One region of the Pseudarthrobacter niigatensis genome, then DNA from elsewhere that is predicted to be linked to it. Evidence: predicted binding sites of a transcription regulator. Region 1 holds the regulator's gene; the other holds the start of a gene.
The links. Region 1 encodes HrcA, which represses chaperone genes, less so after heat shock. Its sites were predicted from a motif close to TTNGCACTCGNNNNNNNCGAGTGCNAA; they were not measured.

Region 1 (9,297 bases):
GTCCATCATGTCGTGCAGGGCATCGTAAAGCGGCCGCAGGTAGGGATCGATCTTGTCGCTGAGCGTGCCGGGCAGGAACCCGAGACGCTCCCCCGCCTCTACCGCCGGCCGCGTGAGGATAATCCGGCTGACTTCCTTTTGCTGCAGTGCCTGCACGGCTTTCGCCATGGCCAGGTAGGTCTTGCCGGTGCCGGCCGGGCCGATGCCGAAGATCACCGTGTTGGCGTCGATGGCGTCAACGTAGGTCTTCTGGTTGAGCGTCTTGGGCCGGATGGTCCTGCCGCGGCTGGAGAGGATGTCGTGCGTGAGCACGTCCACGGGATTCTGCAGCGACTGCGTGCGGAGGAGGGCCACCAGCTGTTGCAGCACCGCTGGGGTGATGACGGTGCCCCGGGCCACTAGGCCACGGACCTCCTGGAGGAGCCGCATGATGCGGGGAACGTCGCTGACCGGTCCGCTGATGGACAGTTCGTTGCCGCGGGCATGGAAGTTGACGTCCGGGAACTGCTCCTCGATGAACCGCAGTGCCTCGTCATGACTGCCGAGCGACTGAACCATCTGGTCGGAGTTCTCGAAGAGGACTACTTCGGTCCGGATGCCGGGAAGGGAGTGCGGGAATTCCCCCGGACTGCCATCGCCCGTGTTGAGCCGGCGCTTACCATTTGCTGATTCAGTCATGGTGCTGGCCCGCAGGCCCGTGGTCCCCTCAAAGATCGACATCAGTTGTTCGCTGCAGCCGATGCCCGATGAACGGGGCACCTGCCAGCGGGTCCCTTTATCTTACGCCAGCACACGCCCCGGCCGGATACCTGCCGGGGCAGTGACCTGCACCTCCACCACCCTGAAGAGCCGTTTGCGGGCAGCGAAATGCAGCGTTTGGTATCAACTTCATATCGGCCTCATATCGTTCCCGTTGCAGTTGGGGCCGGGGAGGCGAATGCGCGGTTGGGGCGGCCCTCCCCTGTGTAATGCTGGAAATCCAGCATCTGCTGGAACGCCAGGCCGCCAGGGGGATCGGCCCGCCACGCCATGAAAGGACAAGGGCAGGACAGTGCCGGAAACCTCTGCGCCCGAAAGGGCAGGACGACCCATGGGGCGCCTGCGCCCGGCCGTCCTGGCAGGAATCCTGGTGCTCGTTCCGGTCCTCACTGCCTGCACTGCCGAAGGCGGACCAGCCCCCACGGGGACCGTCGCCTCGGTCCCCGCCACAGGCGGCACCATGCCGGACGCTCCCTCCACCAGCGCCCCCCTGGAAACCACCCAGTCCTCCAACAAGGCGCCCGTGTACTGGATCGGCCGCACGGGCGGGAACGTCTTCCTCTACCGCGAGTTCCGGGACGTCCCGGAACAGGAAAACCCGGTGACCCGCGCCCTGCGCGCCATGATGTCAGAGAAACCGCTTGACCCTGACTTCTTCACGCCGTGGCAGAATCCGGACAAACTTGCCACGTCCATTTCAGGCAAGGACATCATCACCGTTGACGTCTCCGCAGATGCCTTCAACAGCAACCTCGACGCTGATATGGCAGCCCGTGCCATCCAGCAGCTGATCTATACGGCCACCGCCGCCGCTGCCAGCTCGGGCCTGATCGACACCGGGCAGCAGGTCCGGGTCCGGATCCTGGTGGACGGCCACACGGACTACGTGGCGTTCGGAAAAGTCCAGCTGGGCGCGCTGATGACCCGGGCCGCCGGCCTGGTGGCACCGGTCTGGATCATCGATCCCCAGGAAAACACCGAGGTGCCCAGCGGCAGCGTGAAAATCACCGGCCGCAGCACGTCGCCGGGGGCAAAGCTGCACTGGCAAATCCTGCAGTCCGGGGACGGTGGCAGCAAATCGCCCTTCCTGACCGGAGAAACCACGGCGGCCGCCGGGCAGGGGCAGGCCGGAGTTTTCACGCTGGCGCTCAACCTTCCGCCGGGCGACTATGAGCTCCGGGTGGCCCAGGCAGGTTCCGGCGGGGAGCCGGACCGCAATGAGGACACGAGGTCCTTCAAAGTCAGGTAGCGGTCCACCGGCCAAGGATGTCGCTTGCAAGCACGACGGCGGCGGGACCGGCTGTGGAGGACCGCAGGACGTGGTGCCCCAACAGGGCAGTCACGGCACCTTTGTCGCAGAGTTTCGTTACTTCCCGCGGGCTGATTCCACCCTCCGGACCGACAATCAGAAGGACTTCCAGGATTCCCGCCCGGGCATTCCCCTGCCACTCTTCAAGGACAGCACGCAGCGGGCGCACTGCGTCTTCGTGCAGGATGACTGCCAGGTCAGCGGCCTCCACTGCAGCGGACAGCCCTGCTGTTTCAACCGCTGCCCGGACTTCGGGAATCCAGGCCCGCCGGGCCTGTTTGGCGGCTGCCGCCACGGCGGATTCCCACTTGGCGTGGGCGCGGGCGGCCCTGTCGCCCTTCCACCGGACGATCGACCGTTCCGACTGCCACGGTATGACGGCGTCGATCCCCAGTTCGGTGGCCGTCTCGATCGCCAGCTCGTCACGATCTCCCTTGGCCAGCGCCTGGACCAGCACCAGCCGTACGTCCGGCATTTCATCCGTGGCCACGGCACCGCACTCCACTTCAAGGCCGGAGGGTGCAGCGGAGACGACCTTTCCGGTCATGCGGGTGCCGGCCCCGTCGACGATGTCCACCGACTCCCCCGGCGACAGCCGTTTAACCGTGACTGCGTGGCGTGCCTCGGAACCGTCCAGGACAAAGTGGCCGCCGGGGGCCATTCCGGCCAGCGACCCGGCGGGTGTGAAGAAGACGGGATTGCTCACCGCTACAGGTTACCGAACCGGTCCCGGAGCTTGGCGAACATGCCGCCGCTGGCAGCGAGCTTTCCCTCCGTGATCTGTTCCCCGCGAAGCTTGGCGAGCTGCCGGAGGAGGTCTTCCTGCGCCGGGTCGAGCTTCGCCGGGGTGTCCACCTGGAGGTGGACCTTCAGGTCCCCGCGGCCGTAGCCGCGCAGGTGGGTGACACCAAGGCCGCGCAGGGTGATGACCTCGCCGGACTGTGTTCCCGGCTTGACGTCGATGTCCTGGGTGCCGTCGAAGGTTTCCAGGTTGACGTCGGTGCCCAGGGCAGCGGCAGTCATGGGGATGTGCAGGGTGGCGTGCAGGTCGTCGCCTTCCCGCACATAGGTGGCGTCATTGTTGACGCGGATTTCCACGTACAGGTCGCCGGCGGGGCCGCCCGCCGGGCCGGCCTCACCCTGCCCGGAGAGCTGGATCCTGGTTCCGGTGGCTACGCCGGCGGGGACCTTGATGGTCAGCGAACGCCGGCTGCGGATCCGGCCCTGGCCGCTGCATTCGTTGCAGGGGTCCTTGATGACGGTGCCGAAGCCTTCGCAGGTGCCGCAGGGGGCCGCAGTCATGACCTGGCCCAGGATGGAGCGGACGGCCCGCTGGACCTGGCCGCTGCCGCCGCAGATGTCGCAGCGCTCGGGGTGGGTGCCGGGCCGGCAGCAGGATCCCTCACAGGTGGGGCAGACCACGGCGGTGTCCACTTCGAGCTTCTTGTTCACGCCGAACACGGCGTCGCGAAGGTCGATCCGGACGCTGATGAGGGCGTCCTGGCCGCGGCGGACACGGGAAGCCGGGCCGGAGCTGCCCCCGGCGCCGAAGAAGGTGTCGAAGATGTCCTGGAATGCGAAGCCCTGGCCCGCGTAGCCGGCTCCGCCGAAGCCGTTGTCCGTGCCGTTCTCGTTGCCCGTGGTGTCGTAGATCCGCCGCTTCTGGGGGTCGGAGAGGACCTCGTAGGCGTGAGTTACTGCCTTGAAGCGTTCCGAGGCATCCTCACCGGGGTTTACGTCCGGGTGGAGGGTGCGGGCCAGTTTGCGGTAGGCCTTTTTGATCTCTTCGCCCGTAGCTTCGGGTGAGACTCCAAGGACGTCATAGTGGCTGCTCAAAGTTCGTATCTCTTCCTTGTTGTACTGCGTTCAGTCGGGCGGCCCGGCCCGTTGTTCCCGGCCGCAACATGCTCCGGCCGCGCGGGTCAGGGCCCCAAAATCCTGGAAAGGTACCGGGCCACTGCCCGGACGGCGGCCATGGTGGTGGGGTAGTCCATCCTGGTGGGCCCGAGGATTCCTACCTTGGCGACGCTGTCGGGGCCGTAGCCGGTGGCCACCACCGACGCTTCGGCCAGGCCGTCGTAGGGGTTTTCCCTTCCGATGCTGACGGCAACGCCGCGGTGGTCCTGGGCCATCTCGCTCAGCAACCGCAGCATCACCACCTGCTCCTCGAGGGCCTCGAGCACGGGACCGATGCTGAGGGGGAAGTCAACGTTTGACCGGGCCAGGTTGGCTGTCCCGGCCATGACCATCCGGTCCTCCCTGGTGTTTTGCGCCAGCCCCTCGAGGCCAAGTGCCAGGGCGTGCGCAGCCTGCCGCTGTGCCTGTGCCGTGCCGGCCACGACGGAGGGAAGCGCCGTGGCAAGCCGGCTCAGCGGCGTCCCGGACAGTGCGGCGAGGAAACGCGTGCGGAGTGCTGCCACTGCGTCGTCGCCCAGGTCCTGGCCGACGTCGATGACCCGCTGCTCCACCTTGCCGCTGTTGGCAATGAGGACCACCAGCACCTTGCGGGGGGCAAGCAGCACGAATTCGATGTGGCGCACCAACGCCTTGCTGAGGTGCGGGTACTGGACCACAGCCACCTGGTTGGTCAGCTGCGACAGCAGCCGGACGGTGCGGTCCAGGACGTCGTCGAGATCGTCTGCGCCTTCAAGGAGGGACTGGATAGCCCGGCGTTCGGCCGCCGACAGCGGCTTGACCGCCGAGATCTGGTCAACGAAAAGCCGGTAGCCCTTGTCCGTGGGAATCCGCCCTGCACTGGTGTGGGGGGCCGTGATTAATCCCTCGTCCTCAAGGGCCGCCATGTCATTCCGGATGGTTGCGCTGGAAACCCCAAGGTGGTGCCGCTCAACCAGGGCTTTCGACCCAACCGGCTCGCGGGAGTGGACGTAGTCCTCCACGATGGCCCGCAGCACTTCCAGTTTGCGTGGCTCGCTCACTCTCCACCTCCATCCATGGTGCAGGGCCCATGCCCCGTCAGATGCCACCTTGTTAGCACTCGACATGCCTAAGTGCTAACAGTCTATTATGCCTTGGCCCGTTGTTAGCATTGGTACCGCTCCGGGCGAAATTCCGGTGCGGAGGACCTAGCGCTAGGCGGATCGAATCCATGGACTACCAAAACTGGGGGCCCCGCGGCATTTCCGCCCCGGCCAAGTCGGAATTGCCCGAGGTGCCGGTGGAGCGGGGCATGGTGCTGGAGGATGTGCAGTCAGGCTGGGTAGGCGCCGTGACGCGGGTGGAAAAGTCCGGAGGGATGCACGTGGTTGCCCTGGAGGACCGCCGCGGGAAGTCCCGGTCCTTCAAGCTGGGCTTCGGTTTCCTCCTGGAGGGCCGCCCCATCAGGCTCATACCCCCGGCGCCGCGGCCGGCTGCCGGCGCTCCGGTTGCCGGCAGGACGGCCTCCGGTTCTGTCCGGGTCGCCGGCCAGCGGGCCCAGGTGGCCAAGGCAAGCCGCATCTGGGTGGAGGGCAAGCACGACGCCGAACTCGTGGAAAAGGTCTGGGGCGACGACCTTCGGGTGGAAGGCATCGTCGTCGAACCCCTGCATGGCATCGATGATCTGGCGGCGGCGGTTGCCGGCTTCAACCCCGGTCCCGGCCGGCGGCTCGGCGTCCTTGTGGACCACCTCGTTCCGGATTCCAAGGAGTCCCGCATTGCCGACGCGGTCATGGCATCCCCCGGCGCGGCCGGGAATGTCCTGATCGTGGGACACCCCTATGTTGACGTCTGGCAGGCCATCCGGCCGGCGGTCCTGGGCATCGACAAGTGGCCGGCTGTGCCCCGCGGACAGGATTGGAAGACCGGGATCCTTAAAGCCTTCGGCTGGCCGCACGCCAACAAGGAGGACATCGGCCTCGGATGGCAGAAGCTGCTGGGCGCCGTACGCACCTACGCCGACCTGGAAGCATCGCTGCTGGGGCGGGTTGAGGAAGTCATCGACTTCCTCACCGTGCCCTGAGGGGCGGACACCGCGCCGGAAGCCAGTATTCTTGGTAGTGCAATGCCGCCTTTTTCAGGGGCATTGCACTACGCGCCCGTATTTGACGTCAGCACCACTTGCATCTCCGAAGGAACAGACTGTGGCAGAAAACGCACGTGATCACAGGGATGGCCAGGGCCGCTCCGAGTACCATGGCGTCCCCGCCAATGCCCTGCCGCTCACGGCCAGCGAAGACCGCCAATGGGCCACGCTGGCACATTTCGGCGGGATCCTTGGCTGTGTCCCCTCGCTGCTGATCTACCTGATCTTCCGCGACCGCGGGCCGTTCACCGCGCAGGAATCCAAAGAGGCGCTGAACTTCAGCCTGCCGCCCACCATCGCCGCCGTGCTGGCCAACATCCTGGTGTTCATCCCCTATGTTGGCAACATCTTCGCCGTGATCGCGACCCTGATCTGGGTGGCGCTGACCTGCTTCTCGGTGGCCGCAGGAATCCACGTCAACAAGGGCCAGCCGCACCGCTACCAGTACAACCTGCGCTGGATCAAGTAGCGGCGCAGGCCGTCCCCCTGGACGCGCCGGTGGCCGTCAGTCCGGAAGGACGCGGCGGACCACAGCGTCCGCCAGGAGCCTGCCCTTCAGTGTAAGGACAAGGCGGCCCTTGAAAGCGGCGGCCGGCTCCACCAGGCCGTCAGCGATGAGCCCGGCAACCTGGTGCCTGCCCCCGGCGCCGAGGGCCGAAACCTCAAGCCCTGACTGCAGGCGCGCCTCCAGCATCACCCGTTCCATGTTCCTGGTTCCGGCGTCAAGGGTTTCCCGGCCCGCCGCGGGCGAATGCCCCTGGGACAGTCGGTTGGCATAAGCGGACGGGTGCTTCACGTTCCACCAGCGCACCCCGCCCACGTGCGAATGCGCGCCGGGGCCGATGCCCCACCAGTCGTCGCCACGCCAGTAGGCCAGGTTGTGGCGGCACGCGTGCTCCGGGCTCCGCGCCCAGTTGCTGACCTCATACCAGCCGAGCCCGGCGTCGGTGATGAGCTGGTCGGCGAGTTCGTACTTGTCGGCGTGGTCGTCGTCGTCAATTCCCGGCACCTCGCCGCGGCGCATCTGCGCCGCCAGCTTGGTCCCGTCCTCGACAATCAGGGCGTAGGCGCTGATGTGGTCCGGCTGGTAGGACAAGGCAGTTTCCAGGGAGTGTCGCCAGTCGGCCAGCGACTCCCCCGGCGTCCCGTAAATCAGGTCCAGGCTGACATCCAGCCCTGCCTCCCGCGCCCACTGCACCACCTGCGGAACCCTGCTGGGCGTGTGGGTGCGGTCCAGGACCTTGAGCACGTGCGGGACGGCGGACTGCATCCCAAAGGAGACCCTGCTGAAGCCCGCCTCCTTGAGGACGGCAAGGGACTCCGGCGTGACCGAATCCGGGTTGGCTTCCGTGGTGACCTCGGCGCCGTCCTCGATTCCCCACCGGTCAATGGCGGCGCGAAGGATCAGGGCGAGGTCATCGGCCGGAAGCAGGGTGGGCGTGCCGCCCCCGAAAAAGACAGTGCTGAGCTTGCGCTCCGGCAGCCCGGAACGGGTCATCACCCTGGCGGCCAATGACACTTCCGATACTGCCGTTTGGGCGTAGGCGTCCTGTGACGCGCCGCCACCCAGTTCCGTGGCGGTGTAGGTGTTGAAGTCGCAGTACCCACAGCGCACCGCACAGAACGGGATGTGGACATACAGGCCAAAGGCCCGGGCCGCCGCACCGTCTGCTGCCTGGGCAGGCAGCAGACCGTCCGACGGCGCCGGGTCGCCGAGGGGAAGCGTGCTGGGCATCAGCGGGTCCCCTGCTGCGCGGTGGTCACTTCTTCTTGGCCTTGTCCTTCGATTCGTCGGTGGTCAGGGCGGCGATGAACGCTTCCTGCGGCACCTCCACCGTGCCCACCATCTTCATGCGCTTCTTGCCTTCTTTTTGCTTCTCCAGCAGCTTGCGCTTCCGGGAGATGTCACCGCCGTAGCATTTGGCCAGCACGTCCTTGCGGATGGCCCGGATGCTTTCGCGGGCGATGATCCTGGAGCCGATGGCCGCCTGGATGGGCACCTCGAACTGCTGCCGCGGGATGAGTTCGCGGAGCTTCCCGGTCATCATCACGCCGTAGGCATAGGCCTTGTCCCGGTGGGTGATGGCGCTGAAGGCGTCCACTTGTTCGCCTTGGAGCATGATGTCGACCTTCACAAGGTCGGCAACCTGTTCGCCGTCGGCCTTCCAGTCAAGGGAACCGTAGCCACGGGTCTTGGACTTCAGGATGTCGAAGAAGTCGAACACGATTTCCGCCAGCGGCAGGCGGTACCGGATTTCCACCCGGTCCTCGGAGAGGTAGTCCATGCCGCCCATGACGCCGCGGCGGGACTGGCACAGTTCCATGATGGCGCCGACGAATTCGTTGGGGGCCAGGATGGTGGCCGACACCATGGGTTCGCGGACCTCAGCGATTTTGCCCGTGGGGTACTCACTGGGGTTGGTCACGCGGACCACCTTCTTGTCCTCCAAAGTCACCTCGTATTCCACGTTCGGTGCGGTGGAGATCAGGTCGAGGTTGTACTCGCGCTCCAGCCGTTCGCGGGTGATCTCAAGGTGCAGCAGGCCCAGGAAGCCCACGCGGAACCCAAAGCCCAGCGCGGCCGAGGTCTCCGGCTCATAGACCAGTGCGGCGTCATTGAGCATGAGCTTTTCGAGGGCGTCGCGGAGTACCGGGTAGTCCGCGCCATCCAGCGGATACAGGCCCGAGAACACCATGGGTTTGGCGTCGGCGTAGCCGGGCAGGGACTCGGCCGCCGGCTTGGCAAGGTTGGTGACCGTGTCGCCCACCTTGGACTGGCGGACGTCCTTGACGCCGGTGATCAGGTAGCCCACTTCACCTACGCCGAGGCCCTTGGAGGGTGTGGGTTCCGGGGAGCTGACGCCTATTTCCAGGAGTTCGTGAGAGGCCCTGGTGGACATCATCTGGATGCGTTCGCGGGGGTGGAGCATGCCGTCCACCACGCGCACATAGGTCACGACGCCCCGGTAGGTGTCGTAGACCGAGTCGAAAATCATGGCGCGGGCCGGCGCGTCCGGGTCGCCTTTCGGCGCCGGCAGGTCCTGGACGATCTTGTCCAGGAGGGCCTCCACGCCGACGCCGGTTTTACCGGACACCCGCAGGACATCCTCGGGGTCGCCCCCGATCAGGCTGGCCAGTTCGGCTGCGTATTTTTCAGGCTGCGCCGCCGGGAGGTCGATCTTGTTAAGGACCGGGATGATGGCGAGAT
Region 2 (21,741 bases), on a different contig from region 1:
CGCCCCGCCGGGAACCGGCCAGACCCAGACCGCCATTAACACCATCGGCGCGCTGGTGGATGCCGGCAAGACGGTGCTGGTGGTGGGCGACCGCCGCGCCAGCCTCAATGAGGTCTCCGGACACCTGGAGTCGCTGGGACTGGAATCCATCCTGTTCCAGCTGACCGGAAACGTCACGGCCCAACAGCTGAAGGGCCAACTGGTCCGGGCAATCGTCCGCAACGAAAAGTCGTTGGAACCGCAACTTGGAAACCTCCATACCACCCTGACCGAACACCGGCATGCCCTCATGGACCACGTGGCATCGCTCCACAACGTCCGCGAGCGGTGGGGCTGCTCGCCCTACCAGGCAATGCAGTCGCTTGCCGAACTCACCTCCATCCACCCTGCGCCGGCCACCACCGTCCGGCTCAAGCGAAGCGTCCTGGACAGCATCCGGGACCGTGAAGAACTGGCCGGCCGCCTCCGCCGCGCGGCCGAACTGGGCAGCTTCAGCAAGGCCGCCACCACCAGCCCGTGGCACGGCGCCAGGCTGCTGACCCGCAAGGAAACCGAGGAAGCCCAGGACCTGGTCCGCTCCGTGGCCAAGAGCCTTCCCGCCCTGCGCGACCGCATGGACGCCGTAGCGGAGCACGCCGAAATCCGCCTGGGCGAATCCTTCGCCGAGTGGGGCGAACAGCTTGAACTGCTGGTGGCCGTCCGCGGCAGCCTGGACAAGTTCACCCCTGACATCTTCGACCGGCCGGTGACCGACCTCATCTCCGCCACGGCGCCGTCCGCCTGGCGGCGTGAGCGCGGCATTGAACTGACCGCCATGCAGCGTTCCAGGCTGCGCCGGGTGGCCAAGGAGTACGTCCGTCCGGGTGTCCACATCGCCGACCTGCACTCGTCCCTGGTGCTGGTCCAGGAACAGCGTGCCCTCTGGGCGGCCTACGCCACCACGCAGCGCCATCCCGCTGTTCCCTCAGGCCTGGCCGAGATGATTGCCATGTACCGGTCCCTTGACCAGGAGCTGGCACAGCTGGGCGAGGCACTGCGGCACACGGAGGACGGCGGGGCACTTTCCACCGTTCCCTACGCGCAGCTGATGGAGCGCCTGGAACGCCTGGTAGCGGACACCGACACGCTCAAGACGCTGCCCGAACGCACGCTCCTCATCGAGAACATGCGCGAACACGGGCTGGGTGAACTTCTCGCCGACCTCGCCGAACGGGAAGTTCCGGAACGATCCGTCGCCGCGGAGCTGGAGCTGGCCTGGTGGCAGTCCGCCCTGGAGGCGATGATCAGCGGCGACGACTACCTGGCAATGTCCGACGGCGATGCCCTCCGCCAGCTCGAGGCAGAGTACCGGCTGGCTGACAACGCGCACATTGCCAGCGGCGCCGCCCGGTTGCGGTGGGACCTCGCGGAACGGTGGCGCACAGCCATCTCTGCCCAGCCGCGCCAGGCAGACCTCCTGCGCAGCCTGCTCAAGGACGGCAGGGTTTCCCTGGCGTCCCTGACTGCCCAGGCACCGGAGCTGATCGGCACCCTGGTTCCGGTGTGGTCGGTCAGCCCCTACCTGATGACCGGACTGCTACCGGCCGAACAGCACTTTGACGCCGTCGTCATCCTTGACGCCGAGGCCACTTCGCTGCAGGCTGTCCTGCCCTCCATTGCCCGGTCACGGCAGGTGATTGCGTTCGGCGATCCCCGCATTGCCACGCCGCGGACGTTCACGGTAGGGGTGGAGCGGCTGGCCGCCGGAGAGCCCGCCCATCACCGCGTCGAGAGCGCATTCACCGCCCTCTCTGCAGTGCTGCCGGTGTGGCGGCTCAACGTGGTGTACCGGGCAGTGGACGAGGACCTGGTCCTGCAGCTCAGCAAGAATTTTTACGACGGCGGCCTGCGCCGTCTGCCCGAAGGCCAGTCAGCCACGGGCTTGGACCGGTCCCTGCTGGTGGAATACCTGCCGGACGGCACCGGCCTTCCCAGCGCTGACCACGAGGGCGTGGAGTCCGTGGTGGCGGAGGTCAACAGGGTAGTGGAGCTGGTGTTCGAACACGCCCGCCTGCGTCCGCGGACCTCCCTGGCGGTCGTCACCGCCAGCCTGCGGCACGCCGCCCGGATCGGCGAGTCCATCAGGCTGCAGCTGTCCAACCAGCCGGGCCTGGCCGGGTTCTTCGGCGCCGGCCCGGAGTCCTTCCGCGTGGTGGACCTGGAACGAGCCCAGGGCCTGGTCCGCGACCACGTCATCTTCTCGCCCGGATTCGGGCGGACCCCGCACGGCCGTGCGCTCCACAACTTTGGGCCGCTGTCCGCTGAAGGCGGCCGGGAGAAGTTCGCCCTGGCCATGACCCGGGCCCGCCGTTCCCTGCACGTGCTCACCTGCTTCCGGCCCGAAGACCTGGATCACACCCGGCTTACCCACGGCGCGGTGGACCTGTACGCGCTTTTGGACCGGGAAATCTCCGGCAACACGGACCTCGGTACCCCCGCGTCCCGTGCTGCCGCCAGTGAACAGGCACTTGGCGCGGACCCGTTGGTGGCGGACCTGGGCGACCGTTTGCGTGCCCGTGGCGCCAGGGTCTGGCACCAATACGACGGTGCCATTGACGTGGTTGCGGCCGCGGACCCCCTGAACACGATGGGTCAGGATGATTCCGACATTCCGCGACCCGTAGCGATCGAGTCCGACGGAACTGCGCAGTACCGCACCATGAGCGTGCGTGAGCGCAGCAGGCTGCGCCCGCAACTGCTGGAACGCCTCGGCTGGCGGTACATGCCGCTGTGGACCATCGAGGTCTTCACGGACCCCTCGTCCTGCGCGGACCGTATTGCCGGCTACCTGGGCCTGGAAAAGATGGTGCTTCCGGGCCGCGCCAGCCAGTCCGTGGGGTTCCTTGACGACGACGTTGACCAGGCGCTCAATGGAATTGATTCTGCGCCGGCCGCGGGAGCTTCCTACCTGTCCCGGGATTCCGGCGCAGCACGGGACGGCGGCGGTGGACGCCAGGAGGCGGACCCCATGACTGAGGAAAAGAAGCCTGCAGACGGCAGGCCTGAGGAAAACGGCCGCGAGGAAGAGATGCGCCAGGACGAGAACGTGAACAAGCAGCCGGAAACAGCAGCTGATGGCGGAGTCCCTGCGGGGCCGGCCGCAGCCACCCCCACGTCCCGGACGGCTCCGGGTGGTACCGGGGCGGACCTCCCCACCAAGGCCGCGGAGGACGATGCCCGCAGCTGGGGTGACCGCGAGGAGGACCACGACGCGTGGCTGAAGGAACAGAAGCCGCCGCACTGGGGCTGACCGCCACCAGGTCACTGCGGGCCGACCAAAACAAAGAACAGCCTGCCTTGGGTGGAGGCTCCGGCCAGACGGGATGATTGTTCGGCCGTGGCTGCCACCACGATGAGGCCATCCGTCTCCGAGGTACCCAGCCATTGTCCGCTCTGGCCGCCCTTGTTGGAGGTCCACAGTACCGGGACCGCGGACGCCAGTACTTCGGAGGGACCCTGCTGGTCGAACCCGTTGGCTGATGTGAGCACCACATTGACCAGCTGGCCGGGGGAGACCAGTTGGATGGACGAAGGGTCAGCCATTCGCAGTGGCACCGCGGCAGACCCAGGCGGCGTCCCTGCTAGGAGCCCAGGGCCCACCAGCTGGGCATCGGACAAAAGTTGGCCCTTCCGCATCGGCGCGGCCAGCTGCTTGCCCTTGGCGGCGGCCTCATCCTGGAGGAATCCATCGGCGACCATGCCGGGCGGCACCTGGACCCGCGCCACGTCCGCTTCGGTCACCGCTGTCCCCGCGGCCAGGTCGCGGGCAGCGGCCAGCGCAGTAGCTGTGGAGAGCGGGGCGGGGGTGACCTGCTGGACGGCGACAGCGGCGGCTGCTGACAGCAGCAGGGCAGCGGCAAGCCTGCGGTTGCGGTTCAGCCAGGCGGCGAGCCGGGCCGCAGGCGGACGCTTCCTGGCGCTGCGGCCGACGCCGCCAGTGTTCGTTGGATACCTGAGGCCGGCGAGGCCACGGCGGGGGAATATAGGCATGCGCCCACGCTAGCTGTAGCCGCAACCGCCCGGGGGCCGGGACTGCGGCTATGTGGACAAAAGCGGCCGGCGCTGGAACGCGCCGGCCGCCGTCGAAAGAATGTGCCCGTTAGCTCGCGGCAGCTGCCTGTGCCGCCGCGGCGGGGGCGGCAGCGGGTGCGGACGGAGCCGAAGCGGGGGAGACGGAGCTGCCCTTGGAATCGCGGGAGTCCGTGCGGTAGAAGCCGGAGCCCTTGAAGACCACGCCAACGCTATTGAACTTCTTGCGCAACGTGCCCTGGCATTCAGGGCAGGATGTCAGGCTGCTGTCCGAAAACGACTGCACGATGTCGAAGGCGTGGCCGCAGTCCTTGCAGGCGTAAGCATATGTTGGCACTGGTGCTCCTCCTCTTGGGCAAACGAGAGGTCCCGTGCTGCCACATGGTTAACCATTAGCAGTCGCAGGGCCTGAGTGCTAATTCTATCACTGCGCCACCGGCCGTGTGCTCAGGCTGCCCCAAACAGGGGCCGGTGCCCGGCGGGCGAAAGAACGGCCGGAACGGGCCGGTCGAACTCCTCTGCCGGGATGCTGCCGGCGGGCAGTAATTCATCGTCGTAGATAACAGCGGACAAAGGGATTTCCTTCCCGGCCGTGGCCAGGTGCCCCAGGAATTTGTCGTAGTAACCGCCGCCTTGGCCAATCCTGTTGCCGGCAAGGTCCACCGCTGTGGCCGGAATAAATAGCACCGACGCATCGCCCGCGGTTTCGGGGCCATGGCGGTGCCCCGCAGGCTCCAAAATGGGGGCATACCTGCTGCGTTCGTAGCCGGTGTCCGGCGTCCAGAAAACCCAGCTCAGCTCCCGTGCGGGTTCGCACACCGGCAGCAGGACCTTGTGCCCGCTGCGGTACAGGGCGTTGATCAGCGGCAGGGTCGGTGGCTCCTGGCCCACGCCAAGGTAGACGCACGCAATGCCTGGGCGGCCCTCCGTTACCGATCCCGCCCACGCGTCCCCGTGGGTGGCCAGAGCCAGGCCCGCTGCTTCTAGCTGCGCCGGCGCGAGGCCTGCCCGCCTGCGGCGATGACTGGCCCGGATCCCGTCCTTGATGGCGTTCGACTCCTGCAGCATGTTGTCCTCCCTGCGTCGCCCCGTAGTCCGCAGCCTGCAGCCCGGGTGCCGGCCCGTCGCACCGGTAGTTACTGAAATACTTGACGCTGACGTTAGATTAGTCCGGTGAACACCAGTAATCCCAGAGTCCGCAAAGCCGTCATTCCCGCAGCGGGCCTGGGCACCAGGTTCCTCCCTGCCACCAAGGCTATGCCCAAGGAAATGCTTCCCGTCGTGGACAAGCCTGCCATCCAGTACGTCGTGGAGGAAGCCGTCCACGTGGGCCTCAGCGACGTTCTGATGATTACCGGCCGCAACAAGCGGGCCCTTGAGGACCACTTCGACAGGGTGCCATCCCTCGAATCGACCCTCCGGGAAAAGGGCGACACCGAAAAGCTCGCGTCCGTTCAGGCAGCGAGCCAGCTGGGCGATATCCACTACGTGCGGCAGGGCGATCCGCACGGGCTGGGGCACGCAGTGCTCCGGGCAAAGCAGCATGTGGGCAATGAAGCCTTCGCTGTCCTGCTGGGCGATGACCTCATCGACGCCCGCGACGAACTCCTCAGCACCATGATCGACGTGCAGGCCCAAACCGGAGGGTCCGTCGTCGCCCTCATCGAAGTGGAACCGTCCCAGATCAGCGCCTACGGTTGCGCCGACGTCCAGGAGATCGACGGCGGAGACTACGTCCGGGTCAACCGGTTGGTGGAGAAGCCCTCGCCCGAGGAAGCGCCGTCCAACCTTGCGCTAATCGGACGCTATGTCCTGCACCCCGCCGTGTTCGAAGTCCTTGAGCACACAAAGCCCGGCCGTGGCGGCGAAATCCAGTTGACCGATGCCCTCCAGGAACTGGCCACCGGTGACGGCGAGGGGCACGGAGTGTACGGCGTGGTGTTCCGTGGACGCCGCTACGACACCGGCGACAAGCTGAGCTACCTCAAGGCCTGCGTCCAGCTGGCCATCGACAGCGAGGACCTGGGCCCGGGCCTGCGGGAATGGCTGCCGGGCTTCACCGCCGGCCTTTCCCGGTAGCGCCGTGCGCACTGGAACCATCTGGCCGGTCACCCTTGAGTGCGGCGACCTGGTCCTGCGGCCCATCCGGTACCGCGACAAAAAAGAGTGGACCGAAGTTCGGTACCGGAACAGCGAGTGGCTGGCGCCGTGGGAGGCCTCCAACCCGGACCCGCAGGGCGGACTTCCTGACTACCGGCACATGGTGCGGTCCCTGAATATCCAGGCCGCCCAGGCCACCGCGCTTCCCTTCCTCATCACCGAGTGGAGGCCGGGTCTGCGGAGCCCGGCCATCGTGGGCCAGTTGACAGTGTCTTCGATCGTCTGGGGTTCGGCGATGATGGCTACGTTGGGCTATTGGGTGGACCAGTCCCGGGCCGGGCGCGGGATAGCCCCCACATCCGTGGCGCTGGTAACGGACCACTGCTTCCGGGCGCTCGGGCTGCACCGGATGGAAATCAACATCCGGCCCGAGAACGGCCCGAGCCTGCGGGTGGTGGAGAAGCTGGGGTTCAGGGACGAGGGCTACCGGCCCCGTTTCCTGCACATCAACGGCAAATGGGCTGACCACAGGTCGTTTGCGCTCACCTCGGAAGAGGTCCCGGAAGGCCTGCTGGGCCCGTGGCTGGCATCGCGCCGGTCATAAATCCAACGGTTTGCCTATGCGGACACGACACACCGCGGCTAATGCGGCCTGAGCAGGCATGATGCTCATACGGTTTTGAGTGTGGACTTCCCCCTTAGCAGCTCAGTGATCCTTGTGGTTGCCGTCGCGCTCTGGATTGTGTGGGTTGCCCCCTACGTCCTCCGGAACCGCCGGCAAAAGTTCCAGCCCGCCGTCGATTTCCTCGCAGACGCCCCCGCCGATGAGCGGCCGGACCCCCAGTCCGGCCTGGTCCGAAACGTCGCCGCCCAGCAGGAGAAAGCCATGGAACCCAGGAAGAGCGCCGCATCCGCTGCCGGCACTGCAAGTACTCCACCTGCGGCGCCGTTCCGCATCCGCTACGGCCGGACATCGTTGGCTCTCGTGGGGCTGCTGTCACTCGTCACCGCCTTCATCTCCGGCGTGATTCTTCTTTTCGGCATCGGTTCGCCCGCCCTTCCGCTCACCTGCACCCTGCTGACGGTTGCGTCCGTGGCACTGCTGCGCTGGCTCGCCGTCCGTGACCGCAAGGCGAAGGTGGACGCCGCCTTCCGCTCCGCGATGAGCGCCCCGGCGCGCCGTCCCGACACCGCGGAGGCAATCCCGCCGAAGCCCGAAAGCGCCCCCACACGGCGTGACAGCCCGCTTTTCGACGCCGAGGCAGGGGAGCCGAAGGCCAAGCCACTGACCGCTGTGGAGCTGCGGGAAGCAGCCCTCGCCGTCGCCATTGCGGCCGGCGACACCAGCGCAGGCGCGTCCGCACCTGCCGTTCCCTTGAACACCCCATGGGAGCCCGTAGAGGTTCCCAAGCCCGTCTATGTTGAGGCTCCCAAGGCCGAGCGTCCCGAACCGAAGCCGCTGGAGCTCCCGGAAGCACCAAAGGCAGTGGGGAAGCCCTCGCTGAAACAGGGCGCCACTTCCGCTCCGGCCGTTGAGGCAGCTGCCGCAACGGAAGCGCAGCAGCTGTCCAAAGCCCAAAGCGCCCTCAGCAACCTCGACGACGTCCTGCAGCGCCGCCGCGCATAAGGTTGCGGGGCGCCGCCCCAGCTCCCGCGCGTCAATTGGCGTTGGGCTACGAAAATTTGTAGCCTAGGGACACCGGTTCCGCACCGGCAGGCAGCAAACCTGCAGGACGCGGATACGTCCGGGGCTATAGCTCAGTTGGTAGAGCGCTTCGTTCGCATCGAAGAGGTCAGGAGTTCGAATCTCCTTAGCTCCACTGTTTGTCAGCGGTTTTCGCTAATGCTGCTGGGCGGCCTTCAAAGCATGCAGAGGCCCTGCGGGTCTAAAGTTCCTTCTCCGATCACAATGGCGGTCAGGACGGTCGTTTCGACCGACTGGACACTGGCGAATACCGGGAGTACGGCCAGGACCGCCGCCAGGCTCAGCAGCTGGCCGGACCGGACGTTCCACGTGAAGGGGAATCGCGTGAAGGCGGCAACAGCAACCGCCATGGCGGTGAACACCAGGACACCGCCGAGCCGACGGTACATGCTGTCCCGCCCGGTGACGGCATCAAGGACGAAGGCGGCGAAGTGGTTCGCAACCGCGGCCAACAGAACGAGCACCAGAACCCGTTGTAAAGGACTCAGCCCTGCACGCATGTGGCCGGTGCTCAATGAGGGAGTGTCTCCTGCCATGGGTGCTCCTGGTCTGTCAGGCTGGCTGACACGGCGCAACTGCCCTCAAGGGATACCCTGAGCGGCAGGGGTCCAACAGGGACTAACGGCATGTGCTTATCAGCCGGACATTTCTCCCAATATAGGCGGCTTCCTAAACGGCAAATCCACGATCAACGCAAAGTTTTGCCAAAACTGTGGTGGGGCTCCCTTCCACGCATGCTTGACGGGGACGGACGCCTTGAACGGCGTCCAACGCGAAACTGACGATCGGCGGCAACGAACTCGTCGCTAATGCCGTGTCGGTCCGGGGCGTGGCTAGACCGCGGTCGAGCCGCGCTGCGATAGCGTATCCGGCAAGGGCGCGGGAAACTGTCCGGCGTTCGGGCAAGCCCCCTTTTGCCTGCCTGGCAGGTTCGGTGGCGGGTGTGCCGCTGGTCCGTATCGATGAAAGGAAATGCAGATGGCTGTTTCTATTGAATTGGGCAAGGCACTGGACAAGGCCTACGAAAACGCGAGCCTCGACGAAGTCCTCGCAGCACCGCCCTCGGCCCTGGCTGGGTTGACGGACAAGCACGACGAACTGCTCGCCGGCATGGGCATCAAGACCATCCGCGACCTGGGAAGCAACAAGTACTTCGCCACCGCCGGTGTGCTCGTGGCACTCTCGGGCAAGGTCGGATAACCGTCCGTTCCCGGCGCCGAACGCGCCCTGAGAAGGTCCGACCGGCCCGAGCCGGCCGGACCTTTTTCTGGGCCTTGATTGTCCGGCCAGCAGAAACTGACCGCCTCATCCCTGGACGCCCAGTTCGCCTCCCTCGAAGACCTTGGCGATCAGACCGAAGTCGAAGCCCGGGGTCGCTGTTCACCGTGAATGCCTCCCGTTGCGCAGTTGCTTCACTGGAGCGCTGCTTCTCGGCCTCACCTACGGGGTTGTCTTAGGCAGCCTCCAGGAAGTTAGCCTCATTTGGCCGCCAGATCGCTATCTGCCAGGACGGTATTGACCTCCGGCGGGGCCTTCTTGGATTTCCGTCATAGGGCTATCCATTAAACGGCTCTTCCAGAACCGGCCCTGTTTGAGATCATGCCTCATGGCTGAGAACGAACTCGGAGGACCTTTTGCTGACCATCACACCGAGGTGGTGCCGGTCATTCAACACCTTCAGTTGCCGGAGGGAATTGTGGGGCCATTTGTGCTGGACCTTGAGGTACGGTGCTTCCTTGTCAGAGGCTCAACCGGACTGGTATTGGTCGACGCAGGGCCTGAGGGCGGTGCTCCCGAAATAGGTCAAGCGCTGGGGCGGGTTGGTGCGACTTGGTCGGACATCACTGACGTCATTCTGACCCATTCACACGCGGACCACGTCGGCGGCTTGGACCAGGTGGCCTCGAAAGCCCAACGTGCCACCTTCTGGGCCGGCGCACCAGATATTGGGGACATACTTTCAAAGGCGCCGCTTCGCCCAGCTTCGGAAGGCGATTATGTTCGTGGCCTACGTGTGCTGCAGACGCCAGGACACACGAAGGGCCACATCAGCCTTCTGCATGAAGAGGAACGGATTCTCTTTGTCGGTGACGCAGTCGGGACTGTTACCGGGACTATGGCCAGGGCCCCGTCACAGTTCACCGCGGATGCTACAAGAGCCGAAGTCTCACTGCGGAGACTCTCCGAGTTGCAACCCGCCAGGATGCTCTTCTCACACGGACCCGAAGTCCCTGACCCGGTCGGCCAGCTTCGTGAACTGCTCGCCACAACCTCCGGAGATTGATTTTGCATCGTCCAAAGGAACGCCGACTCCCTCCACCTGACCATTAGGCGCGCGGTGCGGGTACCCGCGTAAATCAGGGTCCAGGGATGACCGCCTCAGGATGCTGGCGCTACCGTCGAATCCGTGATCTTCGAGGTGGACTAGCAGGCCCTAAGGACGGTTCCGAGGCCGCGTCCGAGGCACTTCCCGATGGCGGCCACCGCTCCACCTGGATCGCCATCCAATGACTGCGACCGTGAGCCGGAGGACCATGAATGCTGTCCCGCGAATGACGAACACCCAGTCCAGCGGCCGGTCTTGTTGTTCGGGATGGTCTATGACTTCCAGAAGCCCGTCAGTAACACTGGAAGGTTCGTCCGGTGGTACTCGTGCTGGCGGGGCACGATCCAGCCGCAGAAGTGCAAAACGCGGCGCCTGATGAGGGGCAGGGGAAATTTGGCGGCCTAGAGTGGGTCCATGGGAATCATCATCGGCCTTCTGGTCATCTGGCTCATCCTGTCCATCGTCGGCTTCGTCGTCAAAGGCCTCATCTGGCTCGCCATCATCGGCCTGGTCCTGTTCGTCGCCACCGGCGTCTGGGGCTGGCTGAAGCGCAAAACGAACGCCTGAGCAACATCCGCCTGCCGGACCGGGAACTTTCAGTCCGGCACGCGGGTGGCCCGGGCGGCCAAAAGACCCTAGCCCGCCGGCGGCAGGCCGCACCATGCTTTCCCCATGAGCCGCAGAGAATCCGCATCCGGTCCCGGGGAGTTTCTTCCGCCCGTCCGCAGGAACACAGCCGCCAACCGTGCCCTGCACCCTGACCGCCCCTGGATCCGGGCCGTGCGCATCGCCGTCGGGATTTTCGTGCTCGCAGCGCAGGTCCAGAAGACCTTTGACGCCACCCTTCCCGGTAACGATGTGGATGTTGCCCAACTGTTCTCGGAGTTCACCGTGCAGGGGAACCTTGCCTTAGGGCTCGTTTTGATACTTTCGGGTGTCCGGCCACGGAGCCGGCTGCCCCTGTGGTGGGACCACATTTTCGGCGCTCTGGTCCTTTACCTGGTGAAGACGGGGATTATCTACGTTGTGCTGGTGGCTCCGCCGGGGGAGCCTTGGTGGAGCTGGGACCTGTACTGGCCCCAAATGGTCCACCACCGCCTTGCTCCGCTGGTGACCGCGCTCGATTGGCTCCTGGTCACCAGGACCGTCCGCGGGACGTGGTGGGGGCCCTTGGCGTGGCTTGGCTACCCCGTGGCTTTCCTGGCGTTCTCCTGGATCCGCGGGGGTCTCGACGGGTGGTACGTCTACGATTTCCTGGATCCAACGCTCGACGGCGGGTGGGCGACGGTGTTTGTCTCCACCGCACAGGTGCTGGTTGCGTTCCTGGTTGTTGCTGCCATCGTCCACGCCGCGGGCAACGCCCGGGTTGCGCTGGCCGCGGGCCGGCCGGCCCGGGCAAAGAGCGTCCGGGGCGCCGGAGTGGCCGCCTGAGCGGCGCCGGTTAGACCCCGGGCTGGATGTACCGGAACCCGGGACATCCGGCCCTAGATCCAGCCCTTCTTCTTGAAGATTCCGTACATGAGGGCCCCGGCCGCAACCATGAGGATCAAGGCGTAGGGATAGCCCGCGGCCCAGTGGAGTTCGGGCATGTTGTCGAAGTTCATCCCGTAGATGCCGGCGACGAAGGACGGCGCAAACAGGATTGCTGCCCAGGATGAGATCTTCTTGACCTGTTCGTTCTGCTCGGCGCTGGCCTCGTTCTGCCGGTTGGCGGTCAGGGTTCCGTCCAGGGTCAGGGCGTTCTGCAGCAAGTCCCGGAACGAGTCGGCCCGGGAGATCACCCGCTCCACGTGGTCCTCAACGTCGCGGAGGTTGTGCCGCAGTTCGGTTTCCACCCCGTACTTCTCGAAGCCTTTCTTCAGCTGGTCCAGCATCTCCGGCAGGGGATGGATGGCACGCTGGAACTGGATTACTTCCCGCGCCAGTTCGTAAATCCGGCGCGACACCGAGGAATCGCCGCTGAACAGTTGGTCCTCGATCTCGTCAATATCGTTTTCCAGTCCGGCCACCACCGGAGCGTAGTCGTCCACCACACGGTCCAGCAGGGCGTACAGAACCGCTTCCGGCCCGTGCTGGAGCAGGTCCGGCCGTGCCTCCAGCCGCTGCCGCACCCGGGCCACGCCAGCCGTTTCCGCGTGCCGGACGGTCACGACGAAGTTCTTCCCGGTGAAGACGTGCAGCTCGCCGAACTCCACCGTCTCATCCACGTCCAGGTACCTTGCGGGCCGCAGGACGGTGAAGAGGTTGTCGTCGTACCGTTCAAGCTTGGGGCGCTGGTGGGCCGACACGGCGTCCTCCACTGCCAGGGCGTGAAGCCCGAATTCGTTGGCGACGGCGGTCATCTCTTCCGCGGTGGGCCGGTACAGCCCGATCCAGGCCATACCTCCGTGCCTGGCGAGGGTCTCGAAGGTCTGTTCAAGGCTTTCGGGCTCCGCGTGGCGGACGCCGTTGACGTAGACGGCGTTATCGATGATGGTCATTCAGGAAATCCTAGCCGGGGCGGCGGCACTGCTGAGACCGCTGATGAGGGGTTCGGTCCGGTACGGGATGTGGGTGTGCAGGGCCAGGACGGTTTCTGTCCGGATGACCCCCTTGATCCTCAGGACCTGCCGCAGGGAGGACTGCAGGTTGTGGGTATCGGTGGCTACCACCCGGCACCAGACGTCCCCGCGGCCGGAAATTTCGTGGACTTCCAGAACCTGCGGAATGAGGCGCAGCGCCCCCACGACGCCGTCGAGCTCGCGGTGTGAGACTTCAATGGTCACGAACGCCACGACGTCGTAACCCACCGCTTCGAGGTCAACCTCGCGGCCGCCCGGCCGCAGTACGCCGGCGCGGAGGAGGCGCCGCACACGCGACTGCGCCGTGTTGCGGGCGATGCCCAGGGAATCGCTGAGCTCTCCGATCTGGATCCGGGGATCCCTGATGAGCGCCAGCAGAATCCTCAAATCCGTGGGGTCCAATTTGTTCAAGAACGTCACTCTCCATCATCCAGGAATGCCCATGTTGACTATTTTGCTCAATTATCCACCTGTTATTGGATGAATTACTCAGCACTGCCGCACTCTTGAACCAACACAGTTGTATCCGCGCCGGGCTCCCACAAGGACCACCCGCCGCGGCGAACCCCTAAGGCGGCACAAATGACGGTCTTCAGCGAATTGCGCATGCGTCCGGCGACAGCCATGCCCCGCGGTTGGAATGCCTCCACCACTGCGCGGCTGGTGATCTCCGGGGCGGTGATCTTCATGCTCCTGGTGGGCGCCAACCTTGCCACCCCGCTGTACCCGCTGCTGCAGGCCAACCTGGGACTGTCCAGCCTGGAGGTGACCGCAGCGTTCGCCAGCTATGTCCTGGCGCTGGTGGGAACACTGCTCCTGGCCGGGCACTGGTCGGACCACATCGGCCGCCGGGCGGCCCTCCTGGTCGCCGTGCTGACGGGACTGGCGGGCGGCTGGATCTTTGCCGAAGCCCACTCGCTGGCCGCACTGTGCGCCGGCCGGGCACTTCAGGGCGCGGCAGTTGCGCTTGCCACAGGAGCCAGCGCGGCCGCCCTGCGGGAGTTGCTTCCGTCCCGGCCAGAGTGGGCTTCGCGCTTTACGCTGCTGGCCTCGTCCGGGGGAGTGGCGGCGGGACCCGTGATCGGCGGCCTGCTGTCGCTGCTTCCCGGAGCCACCACGGCACCTTATGCCGTCCATTCCCTGCTGATGGCCGGGCTGCTGGTGCCGCTGTACCTGATCCGTGCCCGCCCGGCCATCATGGTTCCCGCGGTGTCCCGGCCGCTGCATGCCCTGGCGCCCCGCCGGCCCTCCGTGTCGCGGCAGGCGAGGGGCCCCTTTTGGCTGGCATCCGGCGTCGGCTTCCTCAGCTTCGCCGTGTTCGGCTTCTCACTCTCACTGGCCCCGGGTTATTTCGCACAGGTCCTGGGCACCGACTCCCGGCCACTGATCGGCGTCCTCGCGGGCCTGCCGCTCGGTGCGTCGGCCCTTAGCCAGTTGGTGACCGTGCACGGCCGGCGGACGGTACCGGCTGGCCTGGCGGTCCTGGGCGTCTCTGTCATGCTGCTGGGTGCCGCAGGGGCCTGGCACAGTCCCATGATGCTGGTCAGCGCCGCCGTCGCCGCCGGGGTGGGGCAGGGGCTGGCGTTCCGGACCGTCTTTAACGATGTGGCGGCCCGCGTGGAACCGGCCCGCCATGCGCAGATCATCAGCACCGTCTATGTGATCACCTACCTGGGAAGCGCAGTCCCCGTCCTGGGGCTGGGCTGGGCCAGCGCGGCGTTTGGGATGGCAGCGGCCGTGCAGGGCTTCGTCCTGCTCTGCGGCGGGGCGGCCTTGGGACTTGCAGCCGTGACGCTGGTGCAATCGGCACGGCGGAAGGTTTCCTGAACGGCCCCGGCCGCCCCGGGTGCTAGTCCGGAAGTGGTCCGTGGTTGCCCTGGATGTGTTCGAAGACGAGGGTGGTTTCGGTGTGGCCCACCACGGGGTCGGTGGCCAGGTTGTCCAGGACCCAGTCCCGCAGGTCTTCGGTGCTCCCGACGGCGATGTGCAGCAGGTAGTCGACCGAACCTGAGGTGTGGAATGTGGAAAGAACTGCGGGCAGGTGCGGCACCCGGGCGGTGAAGCGGTCGATCTGGTCGCGGTCGTGGGCGCGGAGCCGAACAGCCACCAGTGCCTGCACGGACCTGCCGATGGCTGACAGGCTCAGCTTCGCCTCGTAACCCTGGACGATGCCACGCTCCGAAAGGGCACGGGTGCGCATCAGGGCTGTGGAGGGGGCGATTCCCACCATCTCGGCGAGCTGTTTGTTCGAAATCCTGGCATCCGCCACCAGGGCCGCGAGGAGACGCTCGTCGATGGCGTCCAGCGGCTCCAGGTGCGCCCCGGGCCTGGTGTTCCTTGCATTCGTACTCACTGCGGTTCCTTCCAAGCGGTCCTAGTTCATCCTAGACCGCAGAATCGCCGCAAGCTGCGCAGCAGGAGCGCGTCCTGCCGAACATCCTGACACCCCGGGGGCTGCTCGTAACCGGTTAATTCGCCGGCAGGTTACGGCGTCAGGGTGTGCTCTGTCCCGGGATGGACGACGGCGACAGTTGCCGCAGTCAGGCACGCCAGGACCATGACCGCTCCCGCAAGGGCGTTCCACCCCCAGGCCTGGAAGACCAGGCCGCCGGCCCAGCCCAGCAGGCTGGAGCCGAGGTAGTAGGCGAGGTTGTACAGTGACGCCGCCTGCGCCCGTCCGGTCCTGGCGATGGCGCCCGTCCAGCCGGAGCCGATGCTGTGGGCGGCGAAGAAGCCGCCGGTAAACACCACAAGCCCGGCCAGGATCAGGACCAGGGACTGAGTGAGGGTCAGGGCAAGTCCTGCCAGGGCAAGCGCCAGTCCTGCCAGCAGCACGTTCCGGCGGCCGTACCTGGTGGTCATGCCCGCGGCCCAGCGGGAGGAGAAGGTTCCGGACAGGTAGGCCAGGAAGATCAGGCTGATGACCGTGGCCGGAAGCCCAAACGGTGCACCGGACAACCGGAAGCCCAGGTAGTTGTAGACGGCCACGAATCCGCCCATCATCAGGAAGGCCTGCGCGTACAGGGCCAGCAGCCTGACGTTCCGCAAGTGTCCGCCGAGAGTCCGGACCGCACTGCGGAAGCCGGAGGCCTGGGCCGGGAGGAACCCCCGGGCCCGCGGTACCAGGACAAGGAAGGCGACGGCGGCAACCGTCGCCAGGAGGGACACGGCCAGGGCTGCCGACCGCCACCCCCAGATCTCCCCAACCGGCCCCGCGACCAGCCGCCCGGACAGTCCTCCCAGTGTGGTGCCGGCGACATAGCTTCCCGCGGCAACGGCTGCGTGGGCTTTGCTGACTTCCTCGTTGAGGTAGGCAATGGCGATGGCGGGAATGCCGCCCAGGGCCATTCCCTCGAGGAGCCGCAGCGCCAGCAGCATGGTGAAGCTGCTGGCCATCGGCACCAGCAGCCCCAGGACGGTGGCCGCGGTGATACCCCACATCATCGCCCTGACCCGGCCGATCCTGTCCGCCAGGAAGGACCACGGGATCACCGTGGCAGCCAGGCCAACGGTGGCGAGCGAAATGGTGAGGGCGGCCTCGGCGGCCGTGATGCGCAGGTCCGCGGCCAGGAGGGGGAGGACCGCCTGGGTGGAGTAGAGCTGGGCAAAGGTGGCCACGCCCGCGCAGGACAGGCCGGCAAGGATCCGCCCGTACGCCCTGGATCCCTTGGCGTGGCCGGTCCAGAGAGGCGACGCATCAGTTCCGGCGCTTGCGTTCTGAGGCATCCAGCCAGCGTAGTCCCGGTAGATGGATGCCTCCAATGCATGCTTTATGCCAAAGTAATAGCAAATATGGATTGTTTTTGCCTGGAAGGAACTGCCGATGGAGCCGGACCGGAAACAACTGGCGCAGTTGCTCCCGCTGCTGCCGGTGCTTGCAGAGCTGGGCCGGACCGAGCACGTGACGGAAACGGCGGAACTGCTCGGAGTACCCCAGTCAACGGTGAGCCGGGCGCTGGCGACCGCCAGCGCCGCCGTCGGCACCGACCTCCTGGTCAGGGACGGACGCGGTGTCCGGCTGACTCCTGCCGCCCGCACACTGCTGCCCTACATCGAGCAGGCGCTCGCAGAGTTCCAGGCCGGACTGGACCTGGTGCGCAATGAATCCGAGGTGGTCAGGGGCACAATATCGGTGTCTTTCCAGCACACCTTCGGCGAGGCCACCCTGCCGCTGCTGATCAGTGCCTTCCGGGCACGGCATCCCGGGACTGGATTCCGCCTCAGCCAGGGGGCCCGCGACACCTGCCTGGATGAGTTGTCAGCGGGGGAGGCGGACCTCGCCCTCACGGCACCCGTTGCGCCCCCGGGCAAGAACCTGGACTCCGCACCCCTGTACCGCGAGCCGCTGCGCCTGGTGGTGCATCACGCCCATCCGCTCGCCCGGCAGCGGATGGCCCGGCTGGCCGACATCCGAACGGAACCCGTCGTGGTGCTCGGGCCCGGCTACGGGCTGCGTTCCCTCACGGATGCACTTTTCCGCGAGGCCGGCTTCCGCCCGCGGATCGCCTTCGAAAGCCAGGATTCCCACACCGTCCGGGGGCTGGTTTCCGCGGGCCTTGGCGTCAGTATCCTCCCGCCCGGCGGCGATCCCCCCGGCCGGAATCCGCGTCCTGAAACGGGGGACCTGGGGTGGGTGGAACTTCCGCTGGACTCGCCGCTCGCCTTCCGGGAAGTCGGCGTGAGCTGGCGCCGCCGGAAACCGGGGAGCGAACCGGTCCCTGCCCGGCTTTTCCGGGAGATGGTGGTGGGGCAGGGCGCCGGATTGCTGGCCGGGCTGGTCACCAGGGCAGGACGCTGAGCGGAGAAAGCGCCCGACGGCGGCGGGCTGGCTTCCGGGGCCCAGGGCCAGGGCACCAAACAGCACGAGGCAAGTACCCTTGTGACGTGACAAACACCCAGAAGCCCCCTGCCGCTCCGTTTGACCAAGCGGCAGGTTCCCCGGCCAGTCCATTGCACGGCATCACGATCGGGCTGGACATCGGCGGCACCAAAACGCACGGTATCCGTTTCGAGGACGGTGTCCCCGTGGCCGACGAATCGGCCGGAAGCTCGAACGTCCAGAATGTCAGCCGGGAGCAGGCCGCACGCAACCTCGCGGACCTTTTCGCCAGGATCGGCGGAGGACCCGTGGACCGGGTGTACGCGGGATCCGGCGGAATCGATACCGACGAGGACGCCGCCGCCCTCGCCGCGCTGATCCAGCCCCTTGCCCCCGAAGCACGTGTCACCGTTGTCCATGACTCCCGCCTCCTGCTGGCCGCGGGACGCGCCACCACGGGCGTGGCGGTCATTGCGGGCACCGGCTCGGCCGCCTGGGGACGCAATGCCGACGGCGGTGAGGCCAGGGCCGGCGGCTGGGGCTACCTGCTGGGGGATGAAGGCAGCGGCTACTGGCTGGGCAGGGAAGCGGTGCGGCACAGCCTGCGCAGGATGAACCAGGGGCTGCCCGTCGACCAGCTCACGGAGGCACTCCTGGTGTCCTGCGGGCTGGACCATCCCAACAAGCTCATCGCCTTGTTCCACTCACCGGACACCGGGAGGCGCTTCTGGGCGCAGCAGGCCAGGCACGTCGTGGAAGCCGCGGCTGCCGGGCACCGGGACAGCGCAACGTTGTTGGACCAGGCCGGGCAGGACCTCGCTGCCTTGGCCGGCCAGGTGCTGGGCCTCTTGAAGATCAAAGGTCCGGTGATCCTGGGCGGCGGGCTGGGCATGAATGTGGCACCCCTGCAGGAGTCCTTCCGCCGGCACCTCGCCGAAACCGGGGTCACGGACGTCAGGGTGCTGGATCAGGAACCGGTATTCGGAGTGCTGCAGTTGGTGGCAGAACCCGCTTAGCCCACCGAACGCTTCCTCGGCGTCAGCCGGACGCCAGGGAGCGGGGGAGCCGGGATGCGTCCGGCTTCCGCCCGGGCATCCGGTCCGTGTCCCGGGACCAGGCCGTAGCGGGCCGCTGCTGTTTCAGCGTCCGGCAGGCCGGCCTGCGCCTCCCAGTCGTCCCTCGCCTTTTCCACTTCATCATGCGTGCGGCCCACAAAGTTCCACCACATCAGCAGTTCCTCGGCGAACGGCTCACCGCCAATCAGCAGGAACCTCGTACCGGGCAGTGCCGCCACCCTCAATTCGCTGCGGCCGGTGCCGAGGTAGCCCAGCGGCCCCGCCGGCAGGTCCTGCCCATCCACCGCCAGGCCGCCGTCGAGCACCAGGATGCCGTGTTCAAAGCCGGGGTTCAACGGCAGCGCCGCCTCCCCTTCGCACGAAATGTCCGCGCCGACGATCGGCGAAAACACTGTTGCGGGGGAGGCCGCCCCGGCAAACTCGCCCACCATGACCGTTGCCGTATAGCCCGGTCCGGCGGCGCGTGGCAGCTCGCGGTGCTGCTCAAATGCCGGTTCCCGGTGCCGGTCCCCGCCAGGAAGGGCCACCCACAGCTGCAGGCCCCGTTGCACCGGCAACTCCCCGCCGTCGGCAGGAAGCACAGCGAACTCGGAGTGCGAGACGCCGTGGCCGGCTGTCATGATGTTCAGCTCCCCGGGACGCACCACCACGTCGCTGCCCACGCTGTCCCGGTGGCGGATATGCCCCGCCAGCGGCCACGTGACCGTCTGCAGCCCGATGTGGGGGTGGGGAAGGACGGACATCGCCGTCCGGTCCGGGCCGAAACTGTCCAGGAAGCACCAGGCCCCGATCGTGGGAAGGCCGCGCTGGGGCAGCGTGCGCTTGACGTTCATGGCGCGGACCCCGCCCAGGGGTACTTCGCGTTCGGGCCACAGCTGCAGGCAGGGGCCGGACATCCCTCTTTCCGGGGCGGGCGGGCAAACTTCCTGCTGGGGCGAAACTTCCAAGTTGGTCACGCCTCCACTGTAGGCCCGGCCGCGGCGCCCCGACAGGAGCCGCCGGACGGCCGGACCCCGGGAAACCCATCCATCCCTGCCGGGGTACCGAATGGTTACAGTAGGGATTCCTTTGCGCGGATTAGGGCCCCAGCTGCTGAAGCCTGACCCCGTTTGGGTTACCGTAACTATCAGCGTGCTTATGGCAGTGTCGCGGTGCTGGGAACAGCCCGTCCAAGAGAACAGGTAAGTCCGCACCATGGACCAGGCGATGATCGAGTTCCAGAGCGTTACCAAGCAGTATCCGGGTGGCCAGCCGGCGGTGGACGGGTTGTCCATGTCCATTGCCAAAGGGTCCGTCACCGTTTTCGTTGGCCCATCCGGCTGCGGGAAGACAACATCGCTCAGGATGATTAACCGGATGGTGGAGCCCACGTCCGGGACCATCACCGTGGACGGCCGCGATGTCACCTCCGTACCGGCTGCGGAACTTCGGCGGTCCATGGGCTACGTGATGCAGTCGGCCGGACTGCTGCCGCACCGCTCCGTCCTGGATAACATTGCCACCGTCCCGCGGCTGAACGGGGTCTCAAAAGCGGAAGCCCGCAAGCGCGCCAGGGAACTCCTGGACGTGGTGGGCCTGGCGGCGTCCCTGGGCGGGCGCTACCCGTCACAGCTTTCCGGCGGCCAGCAGCAGCGCGTCGGCGTGGCGCGCGCACTCGCCGCAGATCCGCCCGTGCTCCTCATGGACGAGCCGTTCAGCGCGGTGGACCCCGTGGTCCGCGACGAACTCCAGCAGGAACTGCTCCGGCTGCAAAAGGACCTGGCCAAAACCATCGTCTTCGTGACCCACGATATTGACGAAGCCACCATCCTGGGCGACAAGGTGGCCGTCTTCGCCACCGGCGGCAAGCTGGCCCAGTACGCCTCGCCGGAGGAAATCCTGCGGGCGCCGGCAAACCAGTTCGTGGCGTCCTTCGTGGGGCGCGACCGCGGCTTCCGCCACCTCGGCTTTGCCCCGTCCGACGGTGTGGCCATCCACCCGGTGCCAACGATCATCAGGGCTTCCGGAGGGTATGAGTCGGATTCCAGCGCTGCCGGCGGCTGGCAGCTGGTGGTGGACGCGGACAAGCGCCCGCTGGGCTGGTCGGCGCCGGGGACCGAAATCGAACTCGTTCCCGGCGGTTCCCTGTTCCGTCCCGGAGATAGCCTCCGGCGCGCCCTGGACTCTGCCCTCTCCTCGCCGTCCGGCCTTGGCGTTGCCGTGGATGCCGACGGCGTAGTGCTGGGCGTGGTCCGCGGCGGCGAGGTCCTGGCACTGATCGAAGAAGCACGCCAGGTGCGGCAGGCTGCCCTCTGATGGATTGGTTCCTGGCCAACACCGGCATGATCCTGGAGCGCGGCGGACAGCACTTGGTGCTGGCACTCGTTCCCATGCTCCTGGGGCTGATCATTTCGATCCCGCTTGCGCAGTTGGCCCGGCGGAACAATGCCCTCCGCTCCGTGGTGCTGACGGCCTCCTCCCTGCTGTACACGATTCCGTCGCTGGCGCTGTTCATCATCCTTCCCACCATCCTCGGGACCCGGATCCTGGATCCCCTCAACGTGGTGGTGGCCCTGACTATCTATGCCGTTGCGCTGCTGGTGCGCGCGGCCCTGGACGCCTTCGATTCCGTGGACGCGGACATCAGCCAGGCTGCGCAGGCCATGGGCTTCAAACCGCTGGCCCGGTTCCTGCAGGTGGACCTCCCGCTCTCCCTCCCCGTCATGTTCGCCGGCCTCCGGGTGGTATCCGTCAGCAACATCTCGCTGGTCAGCGTTGCGGCCCTCCTGGGTGTCGGCAACCTGGGCATGCTCTTCACAGACGGTCTCCAGCGGGACTTCGTCACCGAGGTGGTGGTGGGCATCATCGCCATCCTGGTCCTGGCGCTGCTGATGGACGCGGTTCTCGTCCTGCTGGAACGAATCCTCACCCCGTGGGAGCGGGCAGGGAAGCCGCAGGGCCACGGGACACAAAGCCACGGGACACAGGGCGTCCCCGCCGGAGCACCCGAAGCCGATGGCGCTGCTTCCGCAGTTGGTGAAGCAGCATGAGCAACGTATTCGCCGATACCTTCGCCTGGCTCGCAGACCCGCTGCACTGGTCCGGGA

Region 2: the regulator HrcA is predicted to act here: its motif matches at 4,461-4,487, upstream of J2T23_RS03305 (FmdB family zinc ribbon protein).

What each region holds. Positions count from the first base shown of each region.
Region 1 is NZ_JAUSTB010000001.1:240,112-249,408, reverse strand. It holds gene J2T23_RS01195 (PhoH family protein) at 1-678, opposite strand, end outside; gene J2T23_RS01190 (GerMN domain-containing protein) at 1,091-2,008, shown strand; gene J2T23_RS01185 (16S rRNA (uracil(1498)-N(3))-methyltransferase) at 2,001-2,774, opposite strand; gene dnaJ (molecular chaperone DnaJ) at 2,777-3,904, opposite strand; gene hrcA (heat-inducible transcriptional repressor HrcA) at 3,991-5,004, opposite strand; gene J2T23_RS01170 (DUF3097 domain-containing protein) at 5,175-6,026, shown strand; gene J2T23_RS01165 (DUF4870 domain-containing protein) at 6,148-6,558, shown strand; gene hemW (radical SAM family heme chaperone HemW) at 6,595-7,824, opposite strand; gene lepA (translation elongation factor 4) at 7,850-9,297, opposite strand, start outside.
Region 2 is NZ_JAUSTB010000002.1:37,160-58,900, forward strand. It holds gene J2T23_RS03295 (DUF4011 domain-containing protein) at 1-3,289, shown strand, start outside; gene J2T23_RS03300 (RcpC/CpaB family pilus assembly protein) at 3,301-4,029, opposite strand; gene J2T23_RS03305 (FmdB family zinc ribbon protein) at 4,139-4,405, opposite strand; gene J2T23_RS03310 (5-formyltetrahydrofolate cyclo-ligase) at 4,516-5,136, opposite strand; gene galU (UTP--glucose-1-phosphate uridylyltransferase GalU) at 5,242-6,147, shown strand; gene J2T23_RS03320 (GNAT family N-acetyltransferase) at 6,152-6,772, shown strand; gene J2T23_RS03325 (hypothetical protein) at 6,854-7,795, shown strand; tRNA gene J2T23_RS03330 (tRNA-Ala) at 7,916-7,988, shown strand; gene J2T23_RS03335 (hypothetical protein) at 8,029-8,409, opposite strand; gene J2T23_RS03340 (hypothetical protein) at 8,852-9,073, shown strand; gene J2T23_RS19855 (MBL fold metallo-hydrolase) at 9,480-10,157, shown strand; gene J2T23_RS03345 (LPXTG cell wall anchor domain-containing protein) at 10,614-10,766, shown strand; gene J2T23_RS03350 (Pr6Pr family membrane protein) at 10,872-11,630, shown strand; gene corA (magnesium/cobalt transporter CorA) at 11,684-12,679, opposite strand; gene J2T23_RS03360 (Lrp/AsnC family transcriptional regulator) at 12,680-13,171, opposite strand; gene J2T23_RS03365 (MFS transporter) at 13,343-14,587, shown strand; gene J2T23_RS03370 (Lrp/AsnC family transcriptional regulator) at 14,610-15,113, opposite strand; gene J2T23_RS03375 (MFS transporter) at 15,245-16,486, opposite strand; gene J2T23_RS03380 (LysR family transcriptional regulator) at 16,584-17,558, shown strand; gene J2T23_RS03385 (N-acetylglucosamine kinase) at 17,645-18,595, shown strand; gene J2T23_RS03390 (pirin family protein) at 18,592-19,611, opposite strand; gene J2T23_RS03395 (ABC transporter ATP-binding protein) at 19,850-20,950, shown strand; gene J2T23_RS03400 (ABC transporter permease) at 20,950-21,684, shown strand; gene J2T23_RS03405 (ABC transporter permease) at 21,681-21,741, shown strand, end outside.